2 regions of the Austwickia chelonae genome follow, and region 2 is predicted to be linked to the other one. Evidence: riboswitches for the same ligand, from Rfam matches in the RefSeq annotation. Region 2 holds a riboswitch; the other holds the start of a gene.

Region 1 (7,514 bases), 370 kb from region 2:
CCTTCTGTGCCCGGTGGACCCATACCACTCTCCCGGAGATGAAGAAGCGCGCGGACGCCGGTCAGCTGCGCATCGAGTGGCGCGATGTCAACATGTACGGCGAGAACTCGAAGCGGGCGTCGCTGGCCTCCTACGCCGCTGCCCGTCAGGGACGTTTCTGGGACTACCACGACAAGCTCTTCCCCGAAGGCAAAACGCGCCCCAAGCCTCAGATGACCGCTGACGCGCTGATCGCCACTGCCACGGAGATGGGACTGGACGCGAAGAAGTTCAAGGAGGACATGGAGAGCACCGAAGCTCTTGGGGAGATCGCCCGGAACGAGAAGCTGGCGACCGATCTCGGTGCCGCTGCCACTCCGGCCTTCCTCATGGGCACGAAGCCGATCTCCGGGGCACAGCCGACCGAGGTCTTCGTGCAAGCCTTCGAGCAGGCTCTCGCGGCGAGCAAGCACTGACCGATGGATATCGGACTACTCGCTGCTTTTCTCGGTGGCACGCTCGCGCTACTGAGCCCGTGCGGGGCTCTTCTGCTCCCGGCGTTCTTCGCGGCGACGGTGGGCACCGGTCCTCGGCTGCTCCTGCACGGGGCGCTCTTCTACGCCGGACTGTTGACGGTTCTGGTTCCCTTGGGGTTGGGTGTCGGCGCGCTGGGATCGGTCGTGGCCACCCAGCGCGACACGATCGTGCTGGTCACAGCGATTGTGCTGGTGCTCCTCGGGTTGGCTCAGATGGCTGGGTTGGGTTTCGACGCCGCTAGCGCGCTCCCGGGGATTCGTGGCCTCCAGGAGAGCACGACCCGCCGCACCGGCGCACTCAAGACGGTCCTGCTGGGCGCGGCCGGTGGAGTCACCGGCTTCTGTGTCGGGCCGATCCTGGGCGCGGTGCTCACTTTGGCTGCGACGCGTGGCAACACGGTTGCTGCCGGCGGGCTGCTCGCCGTGTACGGCGCGGGGATGGTTGTTCCGCTGCTGTTGATCGCCGCAGCCTGGCACCGGATGAGCGATCATTCCCGGGCTGCGTTGCGAGGACGCCCGGTGCGGGTCTTCGGGCGGGAGCTGCATTCGACATCGCTGCTCACCGGGGCCTTGATCGTGGCCCTGGGGGTGCTCTTCTGGGCCACCGACGGGCTACTGACGATGCCCGAGCTGGTTCCGGTGAGCACTCAGGACTGGTTGCAGCAGCAGGTCGCCGCGCTGGCCCGCAGCTCGTACGACGTCATCGCCATCGTGCTCGTCGCCGCGGTGGTCCTGGTGGTCTGGGCGCGGAAACGGTAGAACACCAGCGACCCCGGACACCGCGCGAGCCCGCCCTCACACCCGACGCGTAGGGGTGAGGGCGGGCCGCTTTCCGACCGGGCTCAGTCCCAGGAGAGGGAGCCGCCGGTCTGGTATTCGGTGACCCTGGTCTCGAAGAAGTTCTTCTCCTTGACCAGGTCCATGGATTCGGACATCCACGGGAAGGGGTTCTCGTCCTCGCCGTAGAGGGGCGCCAGGCCCAGCTGTCCGCACCTGCGGTCGGTGATGAAGTGCATGTACTGCTCGACGTGGGCGACGGTCATGCCGAGCATGCCGCGCGGCATGATGTCGCGGGCGTAGGCGATCTCCAGGTCACAGGCCTCCCGCAACATGGTGCGCACCTCGTCCTGGAAGTCGACGGTCCACAGGTGCGGGTTCTCCAGTTTGATCTGGTTGATGCAGTCGATGCCGAAGTTCAGGTGGATCGACTCGTCACGCAGGATGTACTGGTACTGCTCGGCGATACCGACCATCTTCCCTCGGCGACCCAGCGAGAGGATCTGCGCGAAGCCGGTGTAGAACCACATCCCTTCGAAGACGACGTAGAAGGCGACGAGGTCGCGCAGGAAGGCCTGGTCCGCCTCGACGGTGCCGGTGGCGAAGGTGTCCGACTCCAGGTTCTGGGTGTATTTCAACGCCCAGGCATCCTTGTCGGTGATGGAGGGCACCTCGCGGTACATGTTGAACAGTTCGCCCTCGTCGAGGCCGAGGCTGGTGCAGATGTACTGGAAGGTGTGGGTGTGCACGGCTTCCTCGAAGGCCTGACGCAACAGGTACTGACGGCATTCGGGGTTGGTGATGTGCCGGTAGACGGCCAGGACGATGTTGTTCGCCACGAGTGATTCCGCCGTGGCGAAGAACCCGAGGTTCCGTTTGAGCATGAGGCGTTCGTCGTCGGTGAGGGCGTCCGGCGAGCGCCACTGGGCGATATCGGCCTGCATGGCGACCTCGGTGGGCATCCAGTGGTTGTGGCAGCCGGCGAGGTATTTCTCCCAGGCCCACCCGTACTTCATGGGCAGGAGCTGGTTGACATCGGAACGTGCGTTGATCATCGCCTTGTCGTCGACGTGGACCCGGCCGACGTCCTGGACGTGCAGGCTGTCGAAGGACGCGCTGTCCTGGGCGTTCTGGGTGGCGGTCACTGGCAGGCCTCGCATTCGGGGTCGGTGAGTGAGCAGGCGGCCGGGGCGACGGCGGGTCCGGCCGGGATCTCGACCGGCCCGGCAGCCGGCACCGGGGCGGCGAGCGCCGCTGGGGAGACGGCGTTGAGGCGACCGTCGGTGCCTCGGAGGGTGGACTTCTCGACCTGGGTGGCGGCGCGGGCGCGCAGGTAGTAGGTGGTTTTCAGTCCGGATTTCCAGGCGGAGCGGTAGAGTTCGTCGAGGGCTCGTCCGCTGGGTTCGGCGACGTAGAGGTTCAGGGATTGGGCTTGGTCGATCCATTTCTGGCGTCGGGAGGCGGCTGCGATCAGCCAGCGGGGGTGGATGTCGAAGGCGGTGGCGTAGATGCGTCGCAGGTCGTCGGGGATGCGGTCGATCCGGTCGAGTGCGCCGTCGTGGTACTTGAGGTCGGCGATCATCCGGTCGTCCCAGAGGCCGCGTTCTTTCAGGTCGCCGACGAGGTGGGCGTTGACGACGGTGAAGTCGCCGGACATGTTGGCCTTGACGAAGAGGTTCTGGAACTGGGGTTCGATGGAGGGGGCGACTCCGCAGATATTGCTGATGGTGGCGGTGGGGGCGATGGCCATCACGTTGGAGTTGCGCATCCCGTTGGTGCGGACGTGTGTGCGCAGCCGGTCCCAGTCGAGGGTGTGGCTGGTGTCGATGTCGAGTTCGCCGTCGTGTCGGGTGGCGGCCAGAAGTTGGAGGGAGTCGATCGGCAGGATGCCGCGGCTCCACAGGGAGCCGTCGAAGCTCTGGTAGCTGCCGCGTTCGGCGGCGAGGTCGGCGCTGGCTTCGATGGCGAAGTAGCTGAGGGTCTCGGTGGAGTAATCGGCGAAGTCGACGGCTTCGTCGCTGGCGTAGGGGATTCCGAGGGTGAACAGGGCGTCCTGGTGTCCCATGAGCCCGAGGCCGACCGGGCGGTGCCGCAGGTTGGAGCGGCGGGTCTCGGGGATCGTGTAGTGGTTGATGTCGATGACATTGTCGAGCATGCGTACTGCGGTGCGGACGGTGCGCCGGAGTTTGTCGACGTCCAGTCCGGTGGGGGTGATGTGCCGGGCGAGGTTGACCGAGGCGAGATTGCAGACGGCGACTTCGTCGGCGGTGGTGTTGAGGGTGATCTCGGTGCACAGGTTGGAGGAGTGCACCACCCCGGTGTGTCCTTGGGGGGAGCGCACATTGCAGGGGTCTTTGAAGGTGATCCAGGGGTGGCCGGTCTCGAAGAGCATGGTGAGCATGCGCCGCCACAGGTCCTTGGCGGGGAGTCTGCGGTGCAGCCGGAGTTCGCCGCGGTCGGCGGCGGCCTCGTATTCGGCGTACCGGCGGCTGAATTCTTCGCCGTACAGGTCGTGCAGGTCGGGGGTCTCGTCGGGGGAGAACAGGGTCCAGGAGCCGTTGGATTCCACTCGGCGCATGAATTCGTCGGGGATCCAGTGGGCGGTGTTCATGTCGTGGGTGCGGCGGCGGTCGTCGCCGGTGTTCTTCCGCAGGTCGAGGAATTCCTCGATGTCGATGTGCCAGGTCTCCAGGTAGGCGCAGGCGGCGCCTTTGCGTTTGCCGCCCTGGTTGACGGCGACGGTGGTGTCATTGGCGATCTTCAGGAAGGGGACGATGCCTTGGCTGCGCCCGTTGGTGCCGTGGATGTGGGCGCCGAGGCCGCGGACGGGGGTCCAGTCGTTGCCCAGTCCGCCGGAGTACTTCGCGAGGAGGGCGTTGTTCCGGTAGGAGGAGAAGATGCCGTCGAGGTCGTCGGCGACGGTGGTGAGGAAGCAGCTGGAGAGCTGGGGGCGGGTGGTCCCGGCGTTGAACAGGGTGGGCGTGGAGGTCATCAGGTCGAAACCGGAGAGCATCCGGTAGAACTCGATGGCTCGGGCCTCTCGGTCGTCCTCGCGCAGGGCGAGTCCCATGGCGACTCGCATGAAGAAGGCCTGGGGCAGTTCGAAGCGGGTTCCGTGTTCGTGCAGGACGTAGCGGTCGTAGACGGTCTGGAGCCCGAGGAGCCCGAAGTCGAGGTCGGCGGTGCCGTCGAGGGCTGCGCCGATGCGGTCGAGATCGTAGGTGAGCAGTTCGGGGTCGACCCGGCCGAGATCGACCGCCCTGCGGAGGTAGATCGGGAAGTAGCTGGCGTATTCGTCGTTCATCTCCTCGGCGGTGAGCTGTCGAGGCGTTCCGGCGAGGTGGCTGAGGGCTTCGGTGCGCATCCGGTCGAGGAGGAGCCGGGCTGCGACCTGGGAGTAGCCGGGCTCACGTTCGACGAGGGTGCGAGCGGCGAGGATGAGCGCGGTGGCCAGTTCGTCCTGGGTGATGCCGTCGTAGACGGTGCGGCGCAGTTCGCGCAGGACGGGTTCAGCGGTGACATCGGAGATGCCGTGGGTCGCTTGGTCGAGGAGCCGGTGGATGCGCGGCCGGTCGAGAGGCGAGGTGCTGCCGTCGCCTGCGGTGACGGTGATCTCGGGCAGGCCCGTGATGGGTTCCTCGCGCTGGGTCGACGGTGGTGCAGGCGGGGCGGTGGTGCTCGTCATCGTCTGTCTCCTCGCAGGTCGAGGCCGCGGGGTAGGGACGACGGGCGCGCAATGGCATGGCCGCGCGGGGTGTCGCCCGGCCCTCCCTCGAGGCCGTGGACGCGTAGGGCTGTCGCCGTACGCACCGGAGGCAGGTCTTCGGACTCATGGGCGTGGTTCGGGCTGGTCGCCGTCTCCGCCTACTGCCCGTCGCTTCCCAGGCTGTCGCCCAGTGCTCTTGACGGGTGTCGTTCCCATTCACCGCTGCGGGGCAGCCCCGGATTCACACCGGGTTCCCTCTTTCCCCACGCTCGACGAGCGCGGACCACCAGCGACACAAACCCTACATGTTGTGGTGCCGAAGAAAAAAACCCGAAGATATTGGCGTGTCGAAGCCTCAGCACTCCTGCAGTCCACCGAGAGATCCCCCGCGAACTCAACGACCAGCTCAAGAACGTCTCGGATGAATCCGGCGAAAAAGACAGCAGGCCAACAGGTTCCATAAGTAGGCCCTTCCCTCGCCCCTCAGCATCACCTATCATCTGTTCAGATATTCAGATGTAGCGTTCATTGGAGGTAGGCATGTCGGAGACCGTTCGGGGGCTCGATGGCTGCGCGACCGGTTCGGCCAATCCGGACAAGGTCCGTCTCGTCGCGAGACAGATCCCTGCAGAGGAGGAGATCACCCGGGTCAGCGCCCTGTTCAAATTGCTCGGCGATGCCACGCGGACCCGGATCCTGTACGCCTTGCTCGAAGGCGGCGAGCTGTGTGTCTGCGACCTGGCCGCAGCCACCGGAACAACCGAAACCACTGTCTCCCAAGCACTCCGGCTGCTCCGCGCCTCCGGTGTCGTCGCCGGCCGTCGCGAAGGTCGCAATGTCTTCTACCGGCTGTTCGACGCCCACGTCCGGATGCTGCTCGATGTCACCCGCGAACACACCCTGCACGAACATTCCTCCGAGAGCAGCACGGGCCGCAGCGAGCAGCTGAGGGACGCGCGATGAGCGGCCATGGGCACGGACATGGGCACGGACACGCCGTCAGCGTTTCAGCCACTGGGCGCCACCAATGGCGCCTGGCGGTCTCCTTCGCCCTGATCGCCGCCTTCTTCGTCGTCGAACTGGTCGCCGGCCTCGCCGCAGGATCCCTTGCGCTGATCAGCGACGCCGGACATATGGCGGCGGATGTGGTCACTCTGGGAGCAGCACTCGTCGCCTCCCGCATCGCCACCCGCCCTGACACCACCGGGCGACGGACCTTCGGCTCCTACCGGGCCGAGGTCTTCGCCTCCGGCCTGGCCGTCATGATCATGCTCGGGGTATCGGCCTACATCGCCGTCGAAGCCATCGCCCGCCTGGGCGCGCACCACGAACCGGCCTCGACCACCATGCTGGCCGTCGGGACGCTAGGGCTGGTGGTCAACGTGATCGGCTTGGCTCTGCTGCACAGCGGAGCTGGAGAGAGCCTCAATGTCAAAGGCGCCTACCTCGAGGTCCTGGCCGACACGCTCGGTTCAGTGGGCGTCATCGTGGCCGCTGCCCTCGTCCATTTCACCGGGTCACCCTGGTGGGACACCGGCGTGGCACTGGCCATTGCCCTTTTCGTGGCAGTGCGCGCCTGCGCCCTGGGCAAGGAGGTTCTTGCCGTTCTGGGGCAGCACGCCCCCGCGGGCATCGAACCCCTTCAGGTCCAGAAAGCTCTGGAAGAGGTCCCCGAGGTCACCGAGGTCCACGACCTCCACCTGTGGCAGCTGACTTCCGGCATGAATGTGGCCACCGCCCATCTGGTCACCACGGCCGAACACAAAGCAGACATCCTGACCCTGGCCAGCGCCATGCTGCGGGAGAAGTTCGACATCGCCCATGCCACCCTCCAGGTGGAGACGACGGAGCGCGCTCAGTGCCTGGGCGCAGACTGGTGAGCAGTCCCGGAGAGATGAGCAGCACTCCCAGGCGGCTCGGCCAGGCCTCCCGCAGGCCGAGCCGCCGCCCTGCAAGTTCACCGGCATGTCAATAAAAGATTTTCATTTTCGCTAATGGACAGGGGGCCTGATGGCCTCCCGCGAACTCGAAAGACACCCGGCAGATCCGCGTAGGCCGCAGAACTCACCGCCGGGCCGCCCCCCACGGGAACAATCCCACCCCGTCGAAAGACATCTCCGTCGAGATGTCCTCCAGCCCCCCCGCCGGCCCCCTCATCCACCCCGGGCCACCTTGCCGTTGATGGCGGCTATTCCCTTGCACTGCAAGGCAATTCGGAAATTTATCTGCCCGCAGGACAGTAAAAGAAAGCCTCACACCCCCGCAGGAGATCAGTACTAGAGCTGATATCAGCAGCTTGCGCCCATCGACCGAATCATGGCTCACTAATTCCTCACCTAGAACTACGGGAAGCCCACTTCGAAACAGAGCGAAGCCCGCCCTTATAGATATAGCCGTAAATTTTTTTAGAAAAATATGTGAACTCTCCCGAAAGCACCTGAGGGGCCCAGAAATTCGCTGGTCAGAACCGGTGCTACGATGCCCACGCAGCGCTCCTATGTGATACATGGAGCATC
Region 2 (7,514 bases):
GCCGTCGCCGTCGCCGTCGCCGATGACGGTGAGGGTGCCTCCGCCGAGCTGTCCGCCGAGACGGTCGGGGTGCTGCCCGGGCGGTAGTGCGGTGCGTAGCCCGGAGAGCAGTCGTTCTTCGGTCCGGCTCTTGTTGACGGCGACGAGGGCGGTGTTCCCGGCGAAGCGTCGTTCGTAGACGTAGATGTCGTCGTCCAGCCATCGTTGGGTCGAGCGCCCGAAACGGAGTGCGGGGTTGTTCCGGCGGAGTTCGGACAGCTTCCGGACGATCGCAGCATTGCGGGTGCCCTGGTCGAACCCGGCCATCATGGGCCGGTTGTACGGGTCGCCACCGACCTGGCCGAAGGGGTTCGTGGCGTCGTCATGGAGATAGGACTCGTCGCCGTAGTAGATCGACGGGATACCCGGCAGGGTCATCGCGGCGACGGTGGCCTGGTCGAGCAGCGAGGTGTCCGGATTGATCGACAGGAAACGGGGGATGTCCTGACTGTCGACGAAGTTGATCAGGGTGTGCGGATAGGTGAAGGACGACTGCTGTCGGGAGACGGTCGCGTCCAGTGCCCGTAGGGATCGTCCCTCGGCGAAACCGGCACGCAGGGCGGAGTTGAGGTCGAAGTTCTGCAGGGACATCCCGCTGGTGTTCGCGAAGGTGACCTGGTCCTTCCACAAGGGGGAGGAGGACGGGTCGGCCCATTCGCCGAAGACGAAGGTGCCTCGGTGCGACTGGATGTGGTTGGTGTATCCGGTGAGCCATCCGCTGGGCATGTGTTTGACGGCGTCCATCCGGATGGCGTCGACGCCGTGGGCCAGCCAGGTGTCGACGGCCTCCTTCAGGTAGGTGGTCACCTGGGGTTTTTCCTGCGCGAGGTCGGCCAGGTCGAAAAGATTGCGGTACTGGGCCTGGTAGAGGTCCTGGTAGTCGGTGATGCCACCGTGGTGGTGGAAGTACCCTTCGGGGTCGTCGTGGTACGTGGCCAGGGTCTGCCCTGCGCGTTGGAGGCGTCCGGCGACGCCGTACGAGCTGTCGGCGACATCGGCGGGGCTGGTGTGATTGGGGGCCCAGTCCATGATGATCTTGATCCCGGCGTCGTGGGCGGTGGCGACCATCCGGTCGAAGTCCTGCCAGGAGCCGAAGTGGGGGTCGGGGGCGAAGAAGTCCATGCCCCAGTAGCCGTGGTAGCCGGCCATCGGGGTCGGTTTGGCGGGCACGGACACCGGGATGTTCTGGACCGGCGGTGAGATCCACAGGGCGCCGACTCCGAGCCCTTTCAGGTAGGGGATGCGCGCGGCGACTCCGGCGAAGTCGCCGCCCCAGTAGAGCCGCCAGTTGGATCTGTCGGGGCTGGCGGTGCCGGGGCTGGCGGCCGGGGCGTCGTTGGTGGGGTCGGCATTGGCGAAGCGGTCGGTGACGACCTGGTAGATGACCGACCCGGTCAGGTCGTCGGCGAGGGTGTCGCCGATGCGACGGTGGCTTTCGGTGGCGCGCGCGGAAGCGCTGCGGTCGGGCCCGTCCGTGGCGGGTTGGGCGGCCTGTGTGGTGACGGCGGTCAGCCCGGTCGCGCCGAGACAGAGGGTGATCAGGAGGTGGGGGACGCGACGGTGAGGCATGGGAGCTGCTCCTCGGAGGAGGGCGGCCGGTGGGGACTCGGTCGCTGCCGTGTCGGCGGAAATGCCGTGATGCTAGTTTGATTACTAGTCACCAAAAGCACGATAGGCACGACCGGCCCGTCCCGTCCACGATTTCGCGCTCACCGGATCCGCGCGTCGGCCGTCCCCCCACGCATCCAGGAGCGGCCCATGACCGATCTGGCCCGACAACTGCAACGGGTGTACGTCCTCCTCGACGACGGAGAACGACGGGCCCTGTCCGCCCAAGCCGTCACCACCACCCAGTACGCCATGCTCCGCACCCTCGACGACGGGCCGGACGAGGGACTGCCCGTCAGCCGACTCGCCGAACGGATGCTCTGCACCCGGGGCAACACCTCGCGGGTTGTCGCCCGCCTGGAGAACGTCGGAATGATCCGTACCGGCAGCCACGGCGACGACCAACGACTCGTCCTCGTCCAACTGACCGACGAAGGGCGCGCCACCCTGGGCCGCGCCCGCGAAGCCGTCACCGCCGCCGACCGTCGCCGGTTCACCGGGATGGACCCGGACGAGCTGCGCACCCTGACCGGCCTGGTCGACCGCCTCGCCATCGTCCTGGCCGCCGACCTCGCCGAGTGACCACCCCGAGCGGACACGCCCCCGATCGACAACGCAGAACACGACCCGACCGGCAGCCACCGACCCGACCACGGGCCCGCTGCCACTGACGATGCCGACAACCTGTCGGCGTCATGCGAGAATCGCCACGGCGAGGGTGGAGGAATCCGGTGCGAATCCGGAACGGTCCCGCCACTGTGAACGGTAGCTCGACGCCGTGAGTCAGGACGTCTATCCCGCTGCCGGAGATGTCACCCGTCTCCGGCCCGAACCAGAGCGGGCGAGGCACCCGCAGGAGGCCCGGTATGACGACCTACCCCTTCGCCGCCGTCGTCGGCGCCGACGACATGACCCTGGCCCTGACCCTGTGCGCGATCTCCCCGGAGATCGGCGGGGTCCTCGTCCGCGGCGAAAAGGGCACCGCGAAATCCACCGCCGTCCGCGGGCTCGCCGCCCTCCTGCCAGACCAGGACGTCATCACCGGTTGCCGATTCGCCTGCGACCCCGCGGAACCCGATCCGCGATGCCCGGACGGCCCCCACCCGGCGCACACCGGGCCCGATGCCCCCGACCGCACCACCACCCGACCCGCCCGGCTCGTCGAACTACCCGTCGGCGCCACCGAGGACCGCGTCCTGGGCTCCCTCGACCTCGAACAAGCACTCGGTGAAGGCCGCACCGCCTTCGAACCAGGTCTGCTGGCCGCCGCCCACCGCGGCATCCTCTACGTCGACGAGGTCAACCTGCTGCACGACCACCTGGTCGACCTCCTCCTCGACGCCGCTGCCATGGGCCGCTGCACCGTCGAACGCGAAGGTGTATCCCTCAGCCACGCCGCCCGCCTCATGCTCATCGGCACGATGAATCCAGAAGAAGGCGAACTGCGACCCCAACTGCTCGACCGCTTCGGGCTCACCGCCGAGGTCAGCGCACCCCGGGAACCCGCCGTCCGGGTCGAGGTCGTCCGCCGACGGATGGCCTTCGACGCCGACCCCGACGGCTTCACCCGCCGCTACGCCGACGCCCAGACGGACTTGCGCCACCGGATCGCCACCGCCCAACAAGCCGTCGCCCGAGTCCGTCTCGGCGACAGCGCCCTCCTGACCATCGCCCGGGTCTGTTCCGGCTTCGACGTCGACGGGATGCGTGCCGATCTGGTCACCGCCCGTGCCGCGATCGCTCATGCAGCCTGGGCCGGACGAGACACCGTGACCAGAGAGGACATTCGGGCTGCTGCCCGGCTGGCACTCCCACACCGTCGCCGCCGCAACCCCTTCGACGCCCCCGGCCTGGACGAAGACCTCCTCGAACAACTCTTGGGACCGGACGAGCCCGAAGACCCGCAGGACGACCCCGACGGCCATGGCCCGCAACCTCCGCAGGACGACCCCGCCGACACCGGACCGGAAGCCGACACCGGACCGGAAGCCGACAACGCGGAGAAGAACCCCGCCCCGGCCGCGCCCCGCGCCGGAGACGGACCCCAGAGCACGGACGCCTCCCACCAGGAAAACCCGTCCGTCGAACCAGCCTCCGCGACCGCCGAGAACCCCGGCGACACCGAGACCCCCGCCACGGACACCCCGGTCCCGGGCGCCGCTACCGCGCAGGGCACCGCCGTCCCCGACGCCCCCTTCCGCGCCCGCCTGATGACCGCCCGCGGCACCGGACGAGGAACCGCCGGAAAACGAAGCCGCGCCCTGACCGGCGTCGGCAAAGTGATCGGTGTGGCCCCGGGCTCAGGCGACCAGGCCCGGCAAGCTCCCGGTGTCGGAGGCATCCACCTGCCCGCCACGATCCGGGCCGCCGCACCCCACCAACCCCGCCGAGGCCGCGGCGAAGGCGACGCCCTCGTCCTCCACCGTGAGGACGTCCGCCGGTCCCGCACCGAAGGCCGCGAATCGAACCTGGTCCTCCTCGCCGTCGACGCCTCGGGATCGATGGCGGCCCGGAAACGGATGAGCGCCGTCAAAGGTGCCGTTCTCGCGCTCCTGCTCGACGCCTACCAGCGCCGCGACAAGGTCGGTCTGATCACCTTCCGCGGCGACGACGCAGAACTCGTCCTGCCACCCACCTCGTCGGTCGACATCGCCGCCCGCCGCCTGGCCGACCTTCCCCACGGCGGACGGACCCCCCTCGCCGAAGGGCTCCTCGAAGCCGGACGGGTCCTGGCCCTCGAACGGCTCCGCGACCCGCACCGACGCCCACTGCTGGTCGTCGTCACCGACGGCCGGGCCACCTCCGGACGAGACGCCCGCCCCCGAGCCCAAGCCGTCGCCGACCAGCTACGCGCCGCCCAGATCGACACCGTGGTGGTCGACTGCGAATCGGGACGGGTCCGCCTGGGAATGGCAGCCAGCCTCGCCGCCCACCTGGACGCGCAATACCTGCGCCTCGACGAGGTCGCGGCGAATGCCATCGTGAACGTGGTCCACGAACACACTCGTGACCGTCATGCCCGGGCCGACGAGCAGCGTCACCCGGGGGCTCCACGGAGCCACGTCAGTAGAAAGGATGTCGCCTGATGAAGGGGCAGATCGTCGTCGACCCCAAGGACGGGTTGACGACGCGGGAGAGGCGCCACCGCCCGATCCTGGCCGTGAACACCGGCGAGGGAAAAGGCAAATCGACCGCCGCTTTCGGCATGGCGATGCGTGGCTGGAACCAAGGATGGTCGATCGGGATCTTCCAGTTCGTGAAGAGCGCGAAATGGCGGATCGGCGAACAGAGCGTCTTCGAGACCCTGCACCGGGTACACGAACAGACCGGCGAAGGTGGCCCTGTCGAATGGCACAAGATGGGCTCGGGTTGGTCCTGGACCCGTAAAGAAGGCAGCGAGGTCGACCACGCCGCCGCTGCCGCAGAAGGCTGGACGGAAGTGAAACGCCGGATCGCCGCCCAGACCCACCAGCTGTACGTCCTCGACGAATTCACCTACCCCATGGCCTGGGGATGGATCGACGTCGACGACGTGGTCACCACCCTGCAGGAACGCCCCGGCCACCAACATGTCGTCATCACCGGCCGTCGCTGCCCCGAACCCGTCCTGGAGATCGCGCAACTCGTGACGGAGATGACCAAGATCAAACACCCCTTCGACGAAGGGCAGAAAGGCCAGAAGGGGATCGAGTGGTGACCGGCTCACTTCACCTGGAAGTCTCCGGAAGGCGGGTACTCCTCACCGGGTCGGGGCCCGAACTCCCCGCCATGGCACACCGACTCCTGGCTGCCGGAGCCCAGGTCGAGGTGGCTGCCGATGACGCGACGACCTCTCTGAGGGACCTCGCCCAACGGGGGCTCGTCACCCTGTGCACCCACGCAGACCACGCCGCCTACGACCTGGTGATCTCCTGCCGCGAACGAGCACAAGAGACGGAACCTGCGCCGCGGACCCACGGCGAAGTGGTCCTGGTGGGTGGCGGACCCGGTGACCCCGACCTGCTGACCGTAGCCGCCCTGGCCGAGCTGCGAGCCGCCGACGTCGTGATCTACGACCGGCTGGCTCCGCTGGCCGCACTCGCGGAAGCACCACCGGAGGCCGTGCTGATCGACGTCGGCAAGATCCCGCGGGGGGAGTACACCCCGCAGGAGCGGATCAACGAATTGCTGATCGAGCACGCCCAGGCCGGCCGCAGGGTGGTGCGTTTCAAGGGAGGTGACAACTTCGTCTTCGGCCGCGGCGGGGAAGAAGCCCTGGCCTGCCGCGAGCGGGGGGTGCCGGTGCGGATCGTACCGGGAGTGTCCTCGGCGATCGCCGGTCCGGCGTTGGCCGGAGTGCCGGTGACCCACCGTTCGCTCTCTCAAGGGGTGACAGTGGTCTCCGGGCATGTTCCGCCCGGTGACGTGCGTTCCTCCGTGGACTGGGCGGCATTGGCTCGGTGCGGTACCACCCTGGTGATCCTGATGGGGATGCACGCCTTGCCGCAGATCACCGACGAGTTGGTACGAGCAGGGATGTCTGCGGACACTCCGGCGGCGACCATCGCCGATGCCGCGCTGCCGACGATGCGAGTGGTGCGTTCCACGGTGGCTGGTCTGGCCGCAGCAGTGGCTGAAGCCGGACTGGGCGCTCCTGCCGTGACGGTGATCGGTGAGGTGGCCGGGATGGACCTGCTGTCCGTGGCTGTGGAGGCCGTTGCCGCTCAGGGATGAGGCCGGGCGCGTGAGCGGAGGTTCATCTGCTGGCGGTGCGGGGCGCCGTAGCTCGGAAGAGCCACTCCTGGGCTGCGGCGACGTCGTCGACGACGTCCACCTCGGGGGGCAGGGCCGGCCGATGCACGATGACCACGGGGATGCCCAGGTGGTCGGCGGCGTCGAGTTTGGCTGCGGTGAGCTGTCCGCCGGAGTCCTTGGTGGCCAGCACGGCGATCTGGTGTTCCTGCATGAGGTCGACCTCGTCCTGGTAGGTGAAGGGTCCGCGGTTGCGCAGCACCGTCCAGCTGGCGGGTAGGTCGATGTCCGGGGGTTCGACGAGACGCACCAGAACCGGTGCCGCAGCGATCGGCGGACAGGAAACGAAGTGCCGCAGGGTGTTTCGCCCGGTGGTCAGGAAGATCGGACCGGTGATCCGGGAGAGTTCCTCGGCTGCGCCGGGGTGGTCGGCCACCCAGGTCCACCCGGGTGCGCCGGGGTAGCCGACCCAGCTGGGTCGTTGGAGCCGCAGGAAGGGGATTCCTGTGGCGGAGCAGGCGGTGGTGGCATTCCGGGTGATGGTCGAGGCGAAGGGATGAGTGGCGTCGACGACGGCGCTGATGTGCTGCTCGCGAAGGTATTCGGTCAGACCGTCGGCGCCACCGAAGCCGCCGAGACGGACCTGGCCCACCGGCAGACGGGGGTCGGAGACCACGCCGGCCAAGGAGGACAGGAAGGGGATGCCGGAGTCGTGGAGGAGGTCGGCGAGTCGGCGTGCCTCGCCGGTGCCGCCGATGAGGAGCACGGTTCCGGTGGGGGCGGCCTGGGGCATGGGCCCCATCGTACGGAGAGTGGGGGTGAACTCGGGACCCCATTCGGCATGCATCATCAATTCTCTTGTGGCTCAATTGAATCTGAATGTTCTGCGTCGGTCGATCGATTTCGGGAGGCACCGGCGGCACAGAAATAAGACCACCGACATGCGAGACATGCGAGCTGAGAGGCACCACCGATGGGCGACGAGCCAGAGGTCAGAGCGGGAACCCGCCAGCCGAGCGGACGGATCACCACCGACTTCCACCTGAACGACGCCTTCGTCGAAGCCGTCGGCCACACCACCGCCACCCGTTTCCTCGACCTCCTCCACGGCGTCTCCCGCACCCACGGCGGACGAC

Evidence for each region. Region 2 has a riboswitch for cobalamin ahead of DX923_RS10770 (putative cobaltochelatase). Riboswitches for the same ligand answer to the same signal wherever they lie in the genome.
Region 1: linked by a shared signal. The riboswitch ahead of DX923_RS12395 (ribonucleoside-diphosphate reductase subunit alpha) and the one ahead of DX923_RS10770 (putative cobaltochelatase) in region 2 are both predicted to bind cobalamin.

What each region holds. Positions count from the first base shown of each region.
Region 1 is NZ_CP031447.1:2,802,944-2,810,457, forward strand. It holds gene DX923_RS12380 (DsbA family protein) at 1-455, shown strand, start outside; gene DX923_RS12385 (cytochrome c biogenesis CcdA family protein) at 459-1,274, shown strand; gene DX923_RS12390 (ribonucleotide-diphosphate reductase subunit beta) at 1,358-2,452, opposite strand; gene DX923_RS12395 (ribonucleoside-diphosphate reductase subunit alpha) at 2,434-4,977, opposite strand; cobalamin riboswitch at 5,090-5,301, opposite strand; gene DX923_RS12400 (ArsR/SmtB family transcription factor) at 5,539-5,961, shown strand; gene DX923_RS12405 (cation diffusion facilitator family transporter) at 5,958-6,878, shown strand.
Region 2 is NZ_CP031447.1:2,436,921-2,444,434, reverse strand. It holds gene DX923_RS10780 (alpha-amylase family glycosyl hydrolase) at 1-1,608, opposite strand, end outside; gene DX923_RS10775 (MarR family winged helix-turn-helix transcriptional regulator) at 1,798-2,229, shown strand; adenosylcobalamin (AdoCbl) riboswitch at 2,364-2,445, shown strand; gene DX923_RS10770 (putative cobaltochelatase) at 2,514-4,733, shown strand; gene cobO (cob(I)yrinic acid a,c-diamide adenosyltransferase) at 4,733-5,344, shown strand; gene cobA (uroporphyrinogen-III C-methyltransferase) at 5,341-6,360, shown strand; gene DX923_RS10755 (cobalt-precorrin-6A reductase) at 6,383-7,171, opposite strand; gene DX923_RS10750 (hypothetical protein) at 7,352-7,514, shown strand, end outside.